2 regions of the Luteibacter aegosomaticola genome follow, and region 1 is predicted to be linked to the other one. Evidence: predicted binding sites of a transcription regulator. Region 1 holds the regulator's gene; the other holds the start of a gene.

Region 1 (7,547 bases):
CGCCGTGAACGGCATGCGTGCCGAGATCAACAACCTGCGCGAGATGCTGGAAGTGCAGCTCTCGGCGCTGGCCTGGAACCAGAAGGACCGCCAGCAGCCGCTGCAGGCGCGCGTGCTGCGCGAGATGACCCGCCTGGGTATCGATGGCGACGTGGCGCGTGCCCTGTGCGCCGAGCTGCCCGACAACATGACGGCCGAGCAGGCGCGTTACCTGCCGCTGGGCATCCTCTCGCGCAACATCCGTACGAGTGGCCGCAACTTCGACACCGTCGGCGGCGGCATCACCGCCTTCGTGGGTACTACCGGCGTCGGCAAGACCACCAGCATCGCCAAGCTCGCCGCCCGTGCGGTGCTGCGCCACGGTGCTTCGAACGTCGCGCTGATCAGCGCCGACCAGTACCGCATCGGTGCCGGCGCCCAGCTCGAACACTACGGCCGCCTGCTCGGCGTGCGCGTGTACAACGCACACGATGCGCAGAGCCTGCGCAACGTCCTGCTGCAGCTGCGCGGTAAGCACACGGTACTGATCGATACGGCCGGCCTCGCTGGCAACGATCCGAAGCTACAGCAGCAGTTCGAGACGCTGCGTGCCATGGCCGATGTGCGCGTGTGCCTGGTCGTCGCGGCCAACGCGCAGGCCCAGGCCATCGATAGCGCCATGCGCGCCTACGCGCCGCTGAAGCCGCAGAGCGCCATCCTGACCAAACTCGACGAGACGCCGCTCCTGGGCGGCGCGCTCTCGGCCCTTATCCGGCACGGAATGCCGCTCGACTACACCACGGATGGCCAGCGCGTGCCTGAGGACATCGCCTCCGCCGACGCGCGCAAACTGGTCTGCCTGGCAGCCCAGATGCTCAAGCAGCGCAACGACGAGCCCGATGACGCCATACTTGCCGATCGTTTCGGCTTTGCGCCATCCACCACGGCCATGGCGTAATCGCAGGATCCGACGAACGTGACCCAGGCAACCGCAACCGCAACCGCAACCGCAACCTCTTATTCGGCAGTGAATTCCTTCATGACCACACCCGTCGACAACTCCCAGGCCGCCAGTCTTAACTGGCTCGCCGACCGCAGGCCCACGCGCAGCATCGCGATCGCGGGTGGCAAGGGCGGCGTCGGCAAGACCACGGTGGCCGTGAACCTCGGCATGGCCCTGGCCATGGGTGGCCGTGATGTCCTGCTGCTCGATGCCGATCTGGGCATGGCCAACATCGATGTGCTGCTCGGCCTTCAGCCGACGCGCCATCTGGGCCACATGCTGGAAGGCGCCTGCGGCATCGAGGACCTGATCCTCCAGGCGGCCCACGGCCTGAAGGTCATCCCGGCCACGTCCGGCACACGCCGCATGGCCCAGCTGCCCAACATTGAGCATGCTGCCGTCATCCGCGCGTTTGACGACTACCCGCTGGCTCCCGAGTACCTCATCGTCGATACCGCCGCCGGCATCTCCGACAGCGTGTCGATGTTTGCCGCCGCGTCGGACGAGGTGGTGGTCGTGGTCTGCGACGAGCCGGCCTCGCTCACCGATGCCTACGCACTCATCAAGGTTCTGTCGCGAGAGTTCGCGGTGAACCGTTTCCGTATCGTGGCCAACATGGTCCGCCACGCGCAGGAAGGCCGCCAGCTGTTCGAGAAGCTTTCGCGGGTGACCAACCGTTTCCTCGATGTCTCCCTCGATTTCATGGGCATGGTGCCGCACGACGAGTACCTGCGCCAGGCGATCCGCCGCCAGTCGGCGGTGGTCGATGCATGGCCCAGCAGCCGTTCGGCAGTCGGATTCAAGAATTTGGCCAGGTCGGTCGATACATGGGGTGAACCCGAACCCCGTGGACAGGGTCGCATCGGCTTTTTTGCCGGGCGTGAGCACGTGGGGGGAGGGCTGCCGTTGTGAGTGTCGCGAGCGAATACCTTGAAATTACTAAGGTTCCGGCCGATCAACTGGTGAAAACGCACGCGCCGCTGGTGCGCCGGATCGCCTATCACCTGATGGGCCGCCTGCCGCCCAGCGTCGATGCGAACGACCTTATGCAGGCCGGGATGATCGGTTTGCTTGAGGCGGCAAGGAATTATTCGCCGACTCGCGCGGCCAGCTTCGAAACCTATGCGGGTATCCGCATACGTGGCGCCATGCTGGATGAACTGCGCAAGACGGATTGGACCCCGCGCAGCGTCCACAGGAAATTGCGCGAGGTGGCTGAGGTAACGAGGCAGATCGAAAATGAGACAGGCGGCGACGCCGACGACGTGGAAGTGATGAAGCGTCTGGGCATCGATGCCATGGAATACAACCAGATCCTGGCGGACGCGGCGAGTGCGCGGTTGTTGAGCCTGACGGCGCCGGAAGGCGACGAAGGTTCCGCGATCGATGTGGCCGACCCGAACGCCGCGGGCCCGGATGGTCTGTTCGAACAGGACGGTTTGCGCCATGCGCTGGCCGATTCGATCGAGGGGCTACCCGAGCGCGAAAAGCTGGTGATGTCGCTGTACTACGATGAAGAACTCAACCTGAAGGAAATCGGTGCGGTGTTGGGAGTAAGCGAATCGCGGGTGTGCCAGATCCATGGCCAGGCCTTGATCCGTCTCCGGGCACGCATGTCGGGTTGGAAAGACAAACACTAAGAACGACGCGGCTGTAAGGCGGAGAACGCTTTGGACAAGAACATGAAAATCCTCGTGGTGGACGATTTCTCCACCATGCGGCGTATCGTCCGCAACCTCCTGGTGGAGCTTGGTTTTACCAACACGCTCATCCAGGAAGCGGAAGATGGCAATGCGGCGCTGGCGCTCCTGCGCTCGCAGCCCATCGACCTGGTGGTCACCGACTGGAACATGCCGAACATGACCGGCATCGACCTGCTGCGTGCCATCCGTGCGGATGCCAGCCTCAAATCCCTGCCGGTGCTTATGGTCACCGCCGAGAACAATCGCGACCAGATCATCGCGGCCGCGCAGAGCGGCGTGAATGGTTACGTCGTGAAGCCGTTCACGGCCGTGACGCTGAAGGAAAAGCTCGACAAGATCTTCGAACGACTCGCCGCGGCAGCGGGCTAAGGGACTGACATGAATACGACGATTACCGCTAGCCAGGACGTGGCTCCCGAGCTGCGCGAGCTTCTCGACGCCGACGACAGCGCCGCCTTCGAACAGGCGCTCGACAAGCTCCTGCGCAGCCGCGAACAGCACCTGTTCCTCGCGCTGGGCCATCTGGCCCGCGACCTGCATGAATCCGCCCGCCGCCTGGCGTCGGATATTTCCAGCGATGGCGTGCCGGGCACCATGAGCGACGCGCGCAAGCACCTGCGCGATGTGCTCGAGATGAGCGCCACCGCCGCGCACCGCACGCTCGATTTCAGCGAGAAGCTGCGCCCGCAGGCTCAGTCGCTGGCGAAGCAGGCCGATGAGCTGCTTGTACTCGACCATGCCGATCCGGCCTTTGCCGCCAACGCCACGTCGCTCGCGGTACGCGTCGGCGATTTCGCGCAGAACTGCGATATCGGCTTCGGCGAAATGGTTGAGGCACAGTCCTGGCAGGATCTCTCCGGCCAGCGCGTCGCCCAGGTCGAATCCTTCATGGCCAAGGTGGAATCGTCGCTCGTGGAGCTGGTGCGCCTGACCGGTTCCCTGGCAGGTGCGAACGCACCGGCCGCCGACAAGGTCAGCCAGGACGAAGTGGATCGCCTCCTCAGCGAATTCGGTTTCTGAGCCCGCCATGAGCGTGGAGCTGGACAACGAGCTGCTCAACGTCTTCCTGATCGAGGCCCGCGAACTGCTCGAGACCCTGGGCGAACAGCTCGTGGATCTCGAGGCCTCGCCGGAAGATAGCGAGCTCCTGAACGCGGTGTTCCGTGCGTTCCATACCGTAAAGGGCGGTGCGGGCTTCCTTGGCCTGAACGCCATGGTGGAACTGTGCCACCGCGCGGAAGATCTCCTGAACGAGGCGCGTAATGGCGCCATCGTGCTCAATGCGGCCCTGATGGACGCGTTGCTGGAGTCGCTCGACCTGCTGAACGACATGATGCGTGCCGCGGATGCAGGAGTGCAGGCTGAGCCCGCACCGCGTTCGTTGCTCGATCGCCTCGTCGTGCCCGGCCGGGCCGCATCGGCGGCACCGGTGGCACTCGCCGTGCCGGTCAGTGCGCCCAAAGCCGCCGCGCCAGCACCGGCCGTCAGCAAGCCCTACGATCCCATCGAAGACGAATTCGAGGCGATGCTGGACGCCGCGCGTACCGAGCGCGCACCGGCACCCGCCACCACGGGCACCATTTCCGATGACGAGTTCGAGTCGCTGCTCGATTCGCTCTACGGCACGGGTGCGCCGGGCGCTGGCGACGCTCCCGTCGCACCGATGGTCGAAGCCGCGCCGGAGCCCGTCGCCGCCGCGCCCGAAAGCAACACCATCAGCGACGACGAATTCGAAGCGCTGCTCGACCAGCTCTACGGCACCGGCGCCCCCAGCGGCGGAACGACAACCGAGCCCTCCGCCCCCGCACCGGCCCCCGCTGTTGTAGGAGCGAGCTCGCTCGCGACCCCCGAAGCCGAAGCCCCCACGGCACCGGCCGCCCCGCAGATCGCCGCTGCCGCCCCAACACCCGCCGCAACCAAGGCCAAACCGGCCCCGGCCTCCGCAGAAAAGCGCCAGCCCGCCGCAGCTGCTGAAACCACGGTCCGCGTCGACACCCACCGCCTCGATAGTCTGGTCGATGCCGCCGGTGAGCTGGTGCTCGTCCGCAACCGTCTGACCAACCTGGCTCCGCGCGGCACGAACGACCCGATGGAACGCGCCATCGGTGAACTCGAGCGCGTCGCCGAAGACCTGCAGAACGCCGTCCTGCGCATGCGCATGCAGCCGGTCGGCAAGCTCTTCTCCCGTTTCCCCCGCATCGTCCGCGATCTCGCCCGCCAGCTGGGCAAGGAGATCGAACTGGTTACCGAGGGCGAGGAAACCGATATCGACCGCACCGTCGTGGAGGCCCTGGCCGATCCGCTGGTGCACCTGCTGCGCAATTCGGTCGACCACGGCATCGAAATGCCTGAAGTGCGCCAGGCCGCGGGCAAGGCACGCCTGGGCACGGTGCGCCTCGCCGCAGGCCAGTACGGCGATCGCATCGTCATTACCGTCACCGACGACGGCAAGGGCATGGATCCCGAGGTCCTGCGCCGCAAGGCGGTGGAAAAGGGCCTGATGGATGAAGAGCAGGCCGCCCGTCTCGACGAGCGTGAGTGTTACGAGATCGTGTTCCGTCCGGGCTTCTCCACCGCCAGCCAGGTCTCGGATATTTCCGGCCGCGGCGTCGGCATGGACGTGGTCAAGACCAAGATCGTCGAACTTGGCGGTACTCTGTCGATCGATTCGCGGGTCGGTCACGGCAGTACGGTGCGCCTCTCGGTGCCGTTGACGCTCGCGATCCTGCGCGTGCTCATGGTGCGCGTGGGCAACCGCTTGCTGAGCCTGCCGATGTCGAACGTCGCCGAAGTCTTTGAACTGGCCGAAGGCCAGGTGCAGGAGCTGGATGGCCGCGTCGTGGCCGCCCACCGCCAGCGCGCGCTGCCGCTCGCCGATCTGGGCAACTGGGCTGGCGCGAAGGGTAGGGGCGGGCACGTGGTCGTCGTACAGATCGGCCACCAGACGCTCGGCTGCCTGGTCGATGAAGTGCTCGGCCGCGAAGATGTCATGGCCAAGCCGCTCGGCCCGTTCCTCAAGCACGTGCCCGGCGTGGCCGGTGCCACGATTACTGGCGACGGCCGTATTTCGCTCGTCCTCGATCTTGCGGGCCTGGCCGATGACAGCGGCCAGGTGCTGCCCAGCCTGAGGATGGCTGTCTGATATGGATATCGTGAGTGTCGTCGGCACGATCCTGGCCTTCGTGGTCATCATCGTGGGAACCATCCTCAAGGGCTCGAGCCTCGACGCCCTGTGGAACCCGGCGGCCTTCGTCATCGTTTTCCTCGGCACGTTTGCCGCCTTGCTCGTGCAAACGCCCGGCCCGGTGCTCAAGCGTGCGTGGGCCATGCTGCCCTGGGTCTACCGGCCACCGGATATCGAATCGGAGAATCTCGTCAGCCGCATCGTCGGCTGGAGCGAGATTTCCCGACGCACGGGCCTGCTTGGCCTGGAGCCCGCGATCGAACGCGAACAAGACCCCTTCATCAAGAAGGGGCTTCAGCTTTTGGTGGACGGCACCGAGCCGGATGCGATGCGCTCCGTGCTCGAAGTGGAAGTTTTCACCCGCGAGCACATCGATATCGAGGCTGCCAAAGTCTTCGAGAACGCGGGCGCGTATTCACCCACCATGGGCATCATCGGTGCTGTGATGGGCCTCATGGCCGTCATGCAGAACCTCGCCGATCCGAGCAAGCTGGGCCACGGCATCGCTGCGGCCTTCGTTGCCACGATCTACGGCATTGGCCTCGCCAACCTGCTGGCATTGCCGATGGCTGCGCGCCTGAAAGGCCTGGCCCGCCAGCGCTCGCAGATGCGCGAGATCCTCGTCGAAGGCCTCGTCTCGATCGCGCAGGGCGATAACCCGCGCCACATTGAGAGCAAGCTGCAAGGGTTCCTGCAGTGAAGCGCCGCCACCACGAAGAGCACATCAACCACGAGCGTTGGGCCATCCCCTATGGTGACCTGATCACGTTGTTGCTGGCGCTTTTCGTCGTGATGTACGCGGTGTCGGCTGTGAACGAGACCAAGTTCCGTGTGATGGCGGCTTCGATCAACGAGGCGTTCAACGGCACCGGCAAGGTGATCGAACCCATTCGCGACAATGCGCCCGCCACCCAGGTGCCATTGCCTAACGATAAGCGCTCGCCCACGGCCAGCCCGATCGCCAAGATCGATGTGCCGTTGCCGCCGCGCAACCTGCCGTTGCCGGGCCACGAAGGCGCGGCTGCCGAGCGGCAGCCTGGTGACATGAAGCAGACCGCGCCCGCGGATAACGCCACGGTTGGCAAGGTGGAACAAGCCAGCCTCACCCAGATCTCCGATGAAGTGAAGCGCGCGATGAAGCCGCTGATCGACAAGAGCCTGGTGAGCGTGCGTCAGACGCCCGACTGGCTCGAAATCGAAGTGCGTACCGATATCCTGTTCCCCGTTGGCGTGGCGAAGCTGCAGCCGGCGGCGGTAGATGTGATCCGCAAGCTCGCGGGTATCCTCGCGCCGTTCCCGAATGGCATGCGCGTCGAGGGGTATACCGACAACACACCGATTGCGACGTCCACGTTCCCTTCCAACTGGGAGCTATCCGCCGCGCGCGCCGCCACGGTCGCGCGCCTGCTTACGGAGCAGGGCGTCGATCCGCATCGCGTCGGCATCATGGGTTGGGGCGAGTTCCGCCCGTCCGTGTCGAACGCGACGGACGATGGCCGTAACCGCAATCGCCGTGTCGTGATCGTGGTGATGAGTGACAAGGATTCGCCCTCGCCGCTGGCACCGCAGGGGGCGGCTCCCTGATGCACGTGTGGGCTATCTCCAACCAGAAGGGCGGCGTTGGCAAGACGACGACGGCCATGTCGCTGGGCAGCATGCTTGCGGCCGACGGCAAGCG
Region 2 (7,547 bases), 2.3 Mb from region 1:
GCGTGGGCGAACTGGGAGCACTTCAACGAGCTCGATCGCAAGGGCCTGATGATGTACGGCCAGATGACGGCCGGCTCCTGGATCTATATCGGCTCGCAGGGCATCGTGCAGGGCACCTACGAAACCTTCGTCGAGATGGGCCGCCAGCATTACGGTGGCTCGCTGGCGGGCCGCTGGATCCTCACCGCAGGCCTTGGCGGCATGGGCGGCGCGCAGCCGCTGGCAGCGAGCCTGGCAGGCGCCAGTTCGCTCACCATCGAATGCCAGCAGAGCCGCATCGATTTCCGCCTGAAGACCCGCTACGTCGACGAACAGGCGGCCGACCTCGACGACGCGCTGGCGCGCATCGCCCGTTACACGAAGGAAGGCCGTGCGGTCTCCGTCGCCCTGCTAGGCAACGCCGCCGACGTGCTGCCGGAACTGGTCCGCCGTGGTGTCCGCCCGGATGCCGTCACCGACCAGACCAGCGCCCACGATCCGGTGAACGGCTACCTGCCGGCGGGCTGGACGGTGGATGAGTGGTTCGAGTGCCGCAAGAGCGACCCCGCTGGCACGGCGAGGGCCGCCAAGGCCTCCATGCGCGAGCACGTCGCGGCCATGCTTGCCTTCCACGAACAGGGCGTGCCCACGTTCGACTACGGCAACAACATTCGCCAGATGGCCAAGGACGAGGGCCTGGCCAACGCCTTCGCGTTCCCCGGTTTCGTCCCCGCGTTCGTCCGCCCGCTGTTCTGTCGTGGCGTGGGCCCGTTCCGCTGGGTGGCGCTCTCGGGCGACCCCGAGGACATCTACAAGACCGACGCGAAGGTGAAGGAAATCATCGCCGATGATCCGCACCTGCATCGCTGGCTCGACATGGCTCGCGAGCGCATCAGCTTCCAGGGCCTGCCGGCGCGTATCTGCTGGGTGGGCCTTGGCCTGCGCCACAAGCTGGGCCTGGCGTTCAACGAGATGGTCCGCAACGGCGAGCTGAAAGCGCCGGTGGTGATTGGCCGCGACCACCTGGATTCCGGTTCGGTGGCCAGCCCCAACCGCGAAACCGAGGCCATGCGTGATGGCAGCGATGCCGTCAGCGATTGGCCGCTGCTCAACGCCATGCTCAACGTGGCAGGCGGCGCCACCTGGGTCAGCCTGCACCACGGCGGTGGCGTGGGCATGGGTTACAGCCAGCACAGTGGTGTCGTCATCGTGTGCGACGGTAGCGAAGAAGCCGACAAGCGCATCGCCCGCGTGCTGTGGAACGACCCTGGTACCGGCGTGATGCGCCATGCCGACGCCGGATACGAAGACGCCATTGCCTGCGCGAAAGAGCAAGGTCTCGACCTGCCGATGATCGGCTGACCACCCACCGCGCAACCGCTCCCCGTAGGAGCCCACCCTGTGGGCGACATCTTTCGCCATGTCGCCACAGGGTCCCGGGCTCTTCCGCGAACGGCGTCGCCCACAGGGTGGGCTCCTACGGGTTTTAGCGGCCGTTGGCCCAGCCTGCGGTGTACATCTCCGGGTAGATGCGTTGCAGCGCCAGTACCTTCGGCCGGTCGTTGATGGCGATGTACATGGTGTCCGGGTTCAGACGCATGTAGTCCTGGTGCTCATCCTCGGCGAGCCAGAAACCCTTCAGCGGCACCACCTGGGTCACGATCGGGCTGGTGAACGCGTGCGCTGCGCTCAACTGGGCCACGTAAGCTTTTGCGAGCTTCTCCTGCTCGGGCGTGGCGTAAAACACCGCAGACCGATACTGCGTCCCCATGTCGGGTCCCTGGCGGTTCAGCGTCGTCGGATCCATCGCGACCGAGAAAAACACCTGTAGCAGCTGGCCGTAACTCACCTGGGCGGGGTCGTAGACCACGCGCACGGATTCCGCATGGCCGGTATCGCCATCGCTCACGTCGTCATAGTTGGCATGGGCCGCATCGCCGCCCGTGTACCCGGTGCGCACGGCCTTCACGCCCTTGACGTGCTGGAACACGCCTTCGACACCCCAGAAGCAGCCCCCGGCGAACACGGCGGTGGCCTCGCCCGGCGCGCGGGCTGCATCCATGGCGGGCGCAGGGAGCTTGAGGCCCTCGTCACGGGCGGCGGCCGCAGAACAGGCGGTCAGGGCGGCGAGCATAAGCGGGAGCAGGAGCGGGCGGCGCATGGCGGTTCTCCGTCAGGGGACAAGCCAATAGACCGGGGGCGGCGTGGTTTTATTACGCCACAGCCCCTACAGTACGACGCCCCCTGGCCGATACATACCGAACGGCGTGGGGATTCCCAGCGAGAAGGAGGCACGGGAAGGTGGCGTACGACCTGGTGGAGCGGCGAGTGTTCGTGTCCGATCTTGAGATCGGCATGTTCGTCAGTCGTCTGGATTGTGAGTGGTCGGATACCCCGTTCCCGTTGCAGGGCGTTCCGATTACCTGCCGTGAGGATATCGAGACCCTCGCGAAGTTCTGCAAGTATGTCTTCGTGGATACGCAGCGCCAGGTAGCGGTTTCACGGCTCGCCCCGGCCTCGGTCGCCCGGCCCGCCGCGGTCAAACCGCAGCCCGTCCGCGCTGCCCTGAATACGCGCCTCGTCACGCAACACGCCTATACCGATACCGCCTCGTTCGACGACGAGATGCCGCGGGCTCGTGAAGCTTTCGACACCGTCTCCGCATTCGCTGAGCAGCTGGTCGCCGATATCCACGCCGGCAAGGCCATCGATCCGCAATCGCTCGACGCCGCCGTGCGGCCCATGGTGGCCAGCGTGCTTCGCAGCGGCGATGCCTTTTTCTGGGTGGAGAGCCTGCGCCGCCACGATAGCTATACCTTCCGCCACGCCGTGGGTTGCAGCACCCTCGCCGCGACCTTCGGCAGGCACATGGGCTTCAACGGCGACGCGATCGTCAGCCTGGCCGCCGGTGGCCTGTTGATGGACGTGGGCAAGGCCCAGTTGCCGAAGGAGCTCCTGGAGCGCCAGGGGCCGCTTAACGACATGGAATGGGACATCGCCCGTCACCACGTGGAAGAGGGCGGCGCGATCCTCGATGCTGCCGGGGTGAACGACCAGGAAGTGCGCGACATGGTGCTGACCCACCACGAGCGCTTCGATGGCACGGGTTACCCAGGAGGCCTGGCAGGTACCGAGATTCCGCTGGCGGGCCGCATGGCCGCCATCATCGATACGTACCACGCCATGTGCACCCCACGTCCCTACCGGCCCGCGGTGTCCCAGCACCTCGCGCTGCGCCAGCTCTATCAGGGTAGAGATCGTGAGTACCAGGGTGAGCTGGTCGAACAGTTCCAGGCCTGCATGGGGGTGTATCCCACCGGGTCGCTGGTGGAGCTGAACACCGGCGAGGTCGCCGTCGTGATGGTCCAGAACCAGTCGCGGCGCCTGCAACCACGTGTGGCCATCCTGGCCGGCGCGGATAAAGCCCAGCTCGATGACTTCCGCATCGTCGACCTGATGCGCCAGGCTGAGGGTGTCCACCGCGAAATCCAGCGCACGCTCCCGGCCGGTTCGTACGGTATCGATCCCGCGGAGTTCTTCCTCGCATGAGCGAACGCGCCCACCTGCTGCCGGCCCTCCAGGGCCGCCTCGACCGGGCCCGGCAGGAGCCGGGTTTGTGTGCATTGCTGGTGGTCCGCCTGCGTGGCATGCGCGAGTCGCAATTGCGCCACGGTTATGAATTCGGTGACGCGATCATGCTTGCCGCGCGCGAGCGGATCGTGGCGGTGCTGCGCCATGTCGATACCGTCTACCTCGCGGGTGACGATAGCTTCGTCGTGGTGTTGCCCACCATCCGCAACCACACCCACGCGCTGCTTGCCGCGACACGCCTCGTAGGCGCGTTCGACGATACGCCGTTGATGCATGGCGATCGCAACTGGCACGGCCGCGTGGTCGTTGGCGTGGCGCTGTGTCCTGACCATGGCACCGACGCGGAATTGCTCTTCCGCCGTGCGGAGCTGGCCCACGATGAAGCCTTGCGCATTGGTGAGCCGTTCTCGATCTACCAGCCGGATTCGACGCCGGTGGAAATCCTTTACGGGGAACTGCGCGACGACATCGCGGCCAATAAGCTCGATGTGATGTTCCAGCCGCTCTTCGACCTGCGCAGCGGCAAGATCGTCAGCGTGGAATCGCTGGCGCGCTGGACCACGGCGGCCTACGGCGTCGTGCCACCCTCGGATTTCGTCCCGTTCGCCGAGCGCAGCGACCTCATCGTTCCGCTCACGCGCTGGAGCCTCAACGCCTCGCTACGCCACGCCGCTGCCTTGCATCGGGGCGGCGCGCCGCTGGACGTGGCGATCAATCTTTCACCGCGTGTGTTTGCGGAACAGGGCTTTGCCGAACAGCTGCTTGGCGCTCTGGATATATGGGCCGTGCCGGCGGATTCGGTGATCGTCGAGATCACCGAGACGGCGTTGCTCACCGACCTGGACATGAGCGTGCGCGTCCTGCGCCGCCTGCGCGACTGTGGCGTGCGCGTGGCCATCGATGATTTCGGCACGGGCTACGCGTCGTTTGCCTACCTGCGGCACTTCCCTGCGACCGAGCTGAAGATCGACCGGAGCTTTGTCGATGCCATGCTCACCGATGCCCGCACGGAGCAGGTGGTGCGCGCCATGATCGAGGTGGCCCACCGCCTGGGCCTCGACGCCGTGGCCGAGGGCGTGGAAAACGCGGAAACCATGCGCCTGCTCGACAACATGAACTGCGACATGGTCCAGGGCTACCACATCGGCCACCCGACGCTGGCCGAGACCTTCGTGGCCGAGCGGCTGGCCGCCCAGCCTTGAGGTTGCCCGGAGCGCGCTTGCGCGCGGTCCGGCCTAGCGGCTGAGTTCGAGGTACCGCGCGTGCAGCAGATCGACCGCGGCCGCCAGTTCGGCCTGGTCCCCATGGTTCTCGATGACATCATTCGCGATGGCCAGCCGCGCCTCGCGCGTGGCCTGCACGGCGATCATCTTCCGCGCGAGTGCTTCGTCGATACGGTCGCGCTGGATCAGCCGCGCGATGCGCACGTCTTCCGGCGCATCCACCACCAGGATCCGGTTTACCCACGCATAGTGCGCCTGGTTCTCGACCAGCAGCGGAATGGAAAGGATGCAATAGGGCCCGGTATCCGCGGCGGCGGCATCGCGCAGCCAGCTACGAATGCGCGGGTGCAGGATGCCTTCCAGCGTCGTGCGCGCCGACGGATCCGCGAACACCCGCTGGCGCATCGTCGCGCGATCGAGCCGGCCTTCTGCATCCAGCGCATCGGCACCGAACACACGGGCGACCTCAACCAGCGCTTCGGAACCGGGCTCGACCACGGCGCGTGCCGCCACATCGGCGTCATACGCGTGCACGCCCAGCGCCTCGAAACAGCGCTCCACCGCGCTCTTGCCCGCGGCGACGCCTCCGGTCAGCGCGACGACGAAGCGGCTCATCGCAGCCCGGTCAGGTGCAGGTAGGCGCCGAGGATGCCGTCGCCCCACAGGAACCACACCCAGCCCGCCGCGGCGATGTAGGGACCGAACGGGATGGGCACGTCACGTTGGTGCTTGAAGAACAGCATCAGCGAACCGCCCACGAGCGCACCGATCAGCGAGGAAAGCATGATGATCGGGAGCAGTGCGATCGGGCCCATCCAGGCACCCAGCGCGGCCAGCAGTTTGAAATCGCCATGGCCCATGCCTTCCTTGCCGGTGAGCAGGCGGAACGCCTGGTAGACACTCCACAGGCTCAGGTAGCCGATCAGCGCAGCCAGGATGGCGGAGGAGGGTGTGACAGGCAGCGGCTGCCAGCCCGGGATCAGGGTGAGGCCCAGGCCGATCCACAGCAGCGGATAGTTCAGTTCATCGGGCAGCAGTTGCGTGCGCGCGTCGATGCCGGAGAGTGCGATGAGGAACCAGGTGAACACCAGCCCTGCAAGCGCGCCGGGCGTGGGGCCGAAGTGCCAGACCACCGCCGCGCTGGCCACACCGGAGAGGAACTCCACCAGCGGGTACTGCTTCGAAATCGGTTCCCGACAGTAACGGCAGCGCCCCTTGAGGAGCAGCCAGCCGATGACCGGGATGTTGTCGTGGGCCGCGAGCGGATGCTTGCACTTAGGGCAATGCGAACCTTCCACGACCACGCCCGGCGGACGCGGCTCATCCACCTCGGGCAGTTCGAGCACTTCGCGCGCCTGGCGGCGCCAGTCGGCCTGCATGCGTGCCGGTACGCGCAGGATCACGACGTTGAGGAAGCTGCCGACGAGGAGGCCGAGGGCGGCCGCAAAGGCGACCCAGAGGGCGAGGGGCAAATCAGGCATGGAGAGTCCGTGGTCCCAAGAAAAAACCCTTCGCCAGGGGCGAAGGGTTCTTATTGTGCCTTGCGGGGCGGCAGGGTGCTTAGACCGTGCCGGCCAGCTTGAAGATCGGCAGGTACAGCGAGATGACCATGCCGCCGACGAGGACGCCAAGGATCACCATGATGAACGGCTCGAGCAGGCTGCTCAGCGTGTCCACGGCGGTGTTCACCTCTTCCTCGTAGAACTCAGCGACCTTGAACAGCATGTGGTCGAGCGAGCCGGATTCTTCGCCGATGGCGGTCATCTGCACCACCATGTTCGGGAACAGGTTCACCTGGCGCATGGACAGCTGGAGCTGGTGACCGACGGAGATATCGTCGCGCATCTGCTTCACCGCCTCGCCGTACACTACGCTACCAGTGGCACCCGACACGGCATCCAGTGCTTCCACCAGCGGCACACCGGCGTGGAACGTAACGCCGAGGGTACGCGCGAAGCGGGCGATGGCCGACTTGTGCAGCAGGTCGCCGATGACCGGGATTTTCAGCGAGAAGCGATCGAGGAAGTGGGCGAACTTTTGCGAGCGTTTCTTGAAGTAGATCAGCGCGACCACCGAGCCGACGATGGAGCCGACGACCACCCACCAGTACGACTGCATGAACTTCGATGCCGCCACGACGAACTGCGTGGGCGCCGGGAGCTCGGCCTTGGCTTCCGCGAAGGTCTGCTGGAACACCGGGACCACGAAGAGCAGCAAGATCATTGAGACAAGCAGGGCGACCACGAGAACCATGATCGGATAGAACAAGGCCTTCTTGATCTTGGCCTTGATGCTCTCCATGCGCTCCTTATAGGTCGCGACGGTATCGAGCACGGTATCGAGCACACCGGCCGATTCGCCCGCATGGACCAGGTTGCGGTACAGCTCATCGAACTCCACGGGGTACTGGCCCAGAGCTTCGTGGAGCGCGGCGCCGCCTTCGATGCTGGTCTTCACATTGACCAGCATGTCCTTGAATTTGGGGTTCTTCTGGCCGTTCGCGATGATGTCGAAGGCCTGCACCATCGGTACGCCCGAGGCCATCATGGTGGCGATCTGGCGGCTGAAGATGGCGACATCGCGAGGCTTGACGGACTTGCCGCTCGAGCCAAACAGCGGCTTGGCGCGCTCACGCACCTGCTGCGGGTTCATGCCCTGACGGCGCAGTTCTGCCTTTACGAGCGAGGCGTTCTTCGCCTGCATCTCGCCCTTCATGCGCTTGCCGCGCTTGTCGAGAGCGGTCCAGTCGTACGT

Evidence for each region. The regulator FliA, encoded in region 1, starts transcription of late flagellar genes. The targets are predictions, from matches to a motif close to TAAAGTTTNNCNNNCNNNGGCCGATAA.
Region 2: a site for FliA is predicted at 2,208-2,234, ahead of L2Y96_RS06560 (HD-GYP domain-containing protein). Genes of this name have one in related genera too.

Annotation. Positions count from the first base shown of each region.
Region 1 covers NZ_CP095741.1:3,720,818-3,728,364, reverse strand. Annotated here, with positions in the region: gene flhF (flagellar biosynthesis GTPase FlhF) at 1-937, shown strand, start outside; gene L2Y96_RS16565 (nucleotide-binding protein) at 1,019-1,894, shown strand; gene L2Y96_RS16560 (RNA polymerase sigma factor FliA) at 1,891-2,622, shown strand; gene cheY (chemotaxis response regulator CheY) at 2,653-3,054, shown strand; gene L2Y96_RS16550 (protein phosphatase CheZ) at 3,064-3,705, shown strand; gene L2Y96_RS16545 (chemotaxis protein CheA) at 3,713-5,827, shown strand; gene L2Y96_RS16540 (flagellar motor protein) at 5,829-6,569, shown strand; gene motD (flagellar motor protein MotD) at 6,566-7,453, shown strand; gene L2Y96_RS16530 (ParA family protein) at 7,453-7,547, shown strand, end outside.
Region 2 covers NZ_CP095741.1:1,465,094-1,472,640, forward strand. Annotated here, with positions in the region: gene hutU (urocanate hydratase) at 1-1,341, shown strand, start outside; gene msrA (peptide-methionine (S)-S-oxide reductase MsrA) at 1,466-2,140, opposite strand; gene L2Y96_RS06560 (HD-GYP domain-containing protein) at 2,281-3,528, shown strand; gene L2Y96_RS06565 (putative bifunctional diguanylate cyclase/phosphodiesterase) at 3,525-4,772, shown strand; gene coaE (dephospho-CoA kinase) at 4,806-5,408, opposite strand; gene L2Y96_RS06575 (prepilin peptidase) at 5,405-6,274, opposite strand; gene L2Y96_RS06580 (type II secretion system F family protein) at 6,354-7,547, opposite strand, start outside.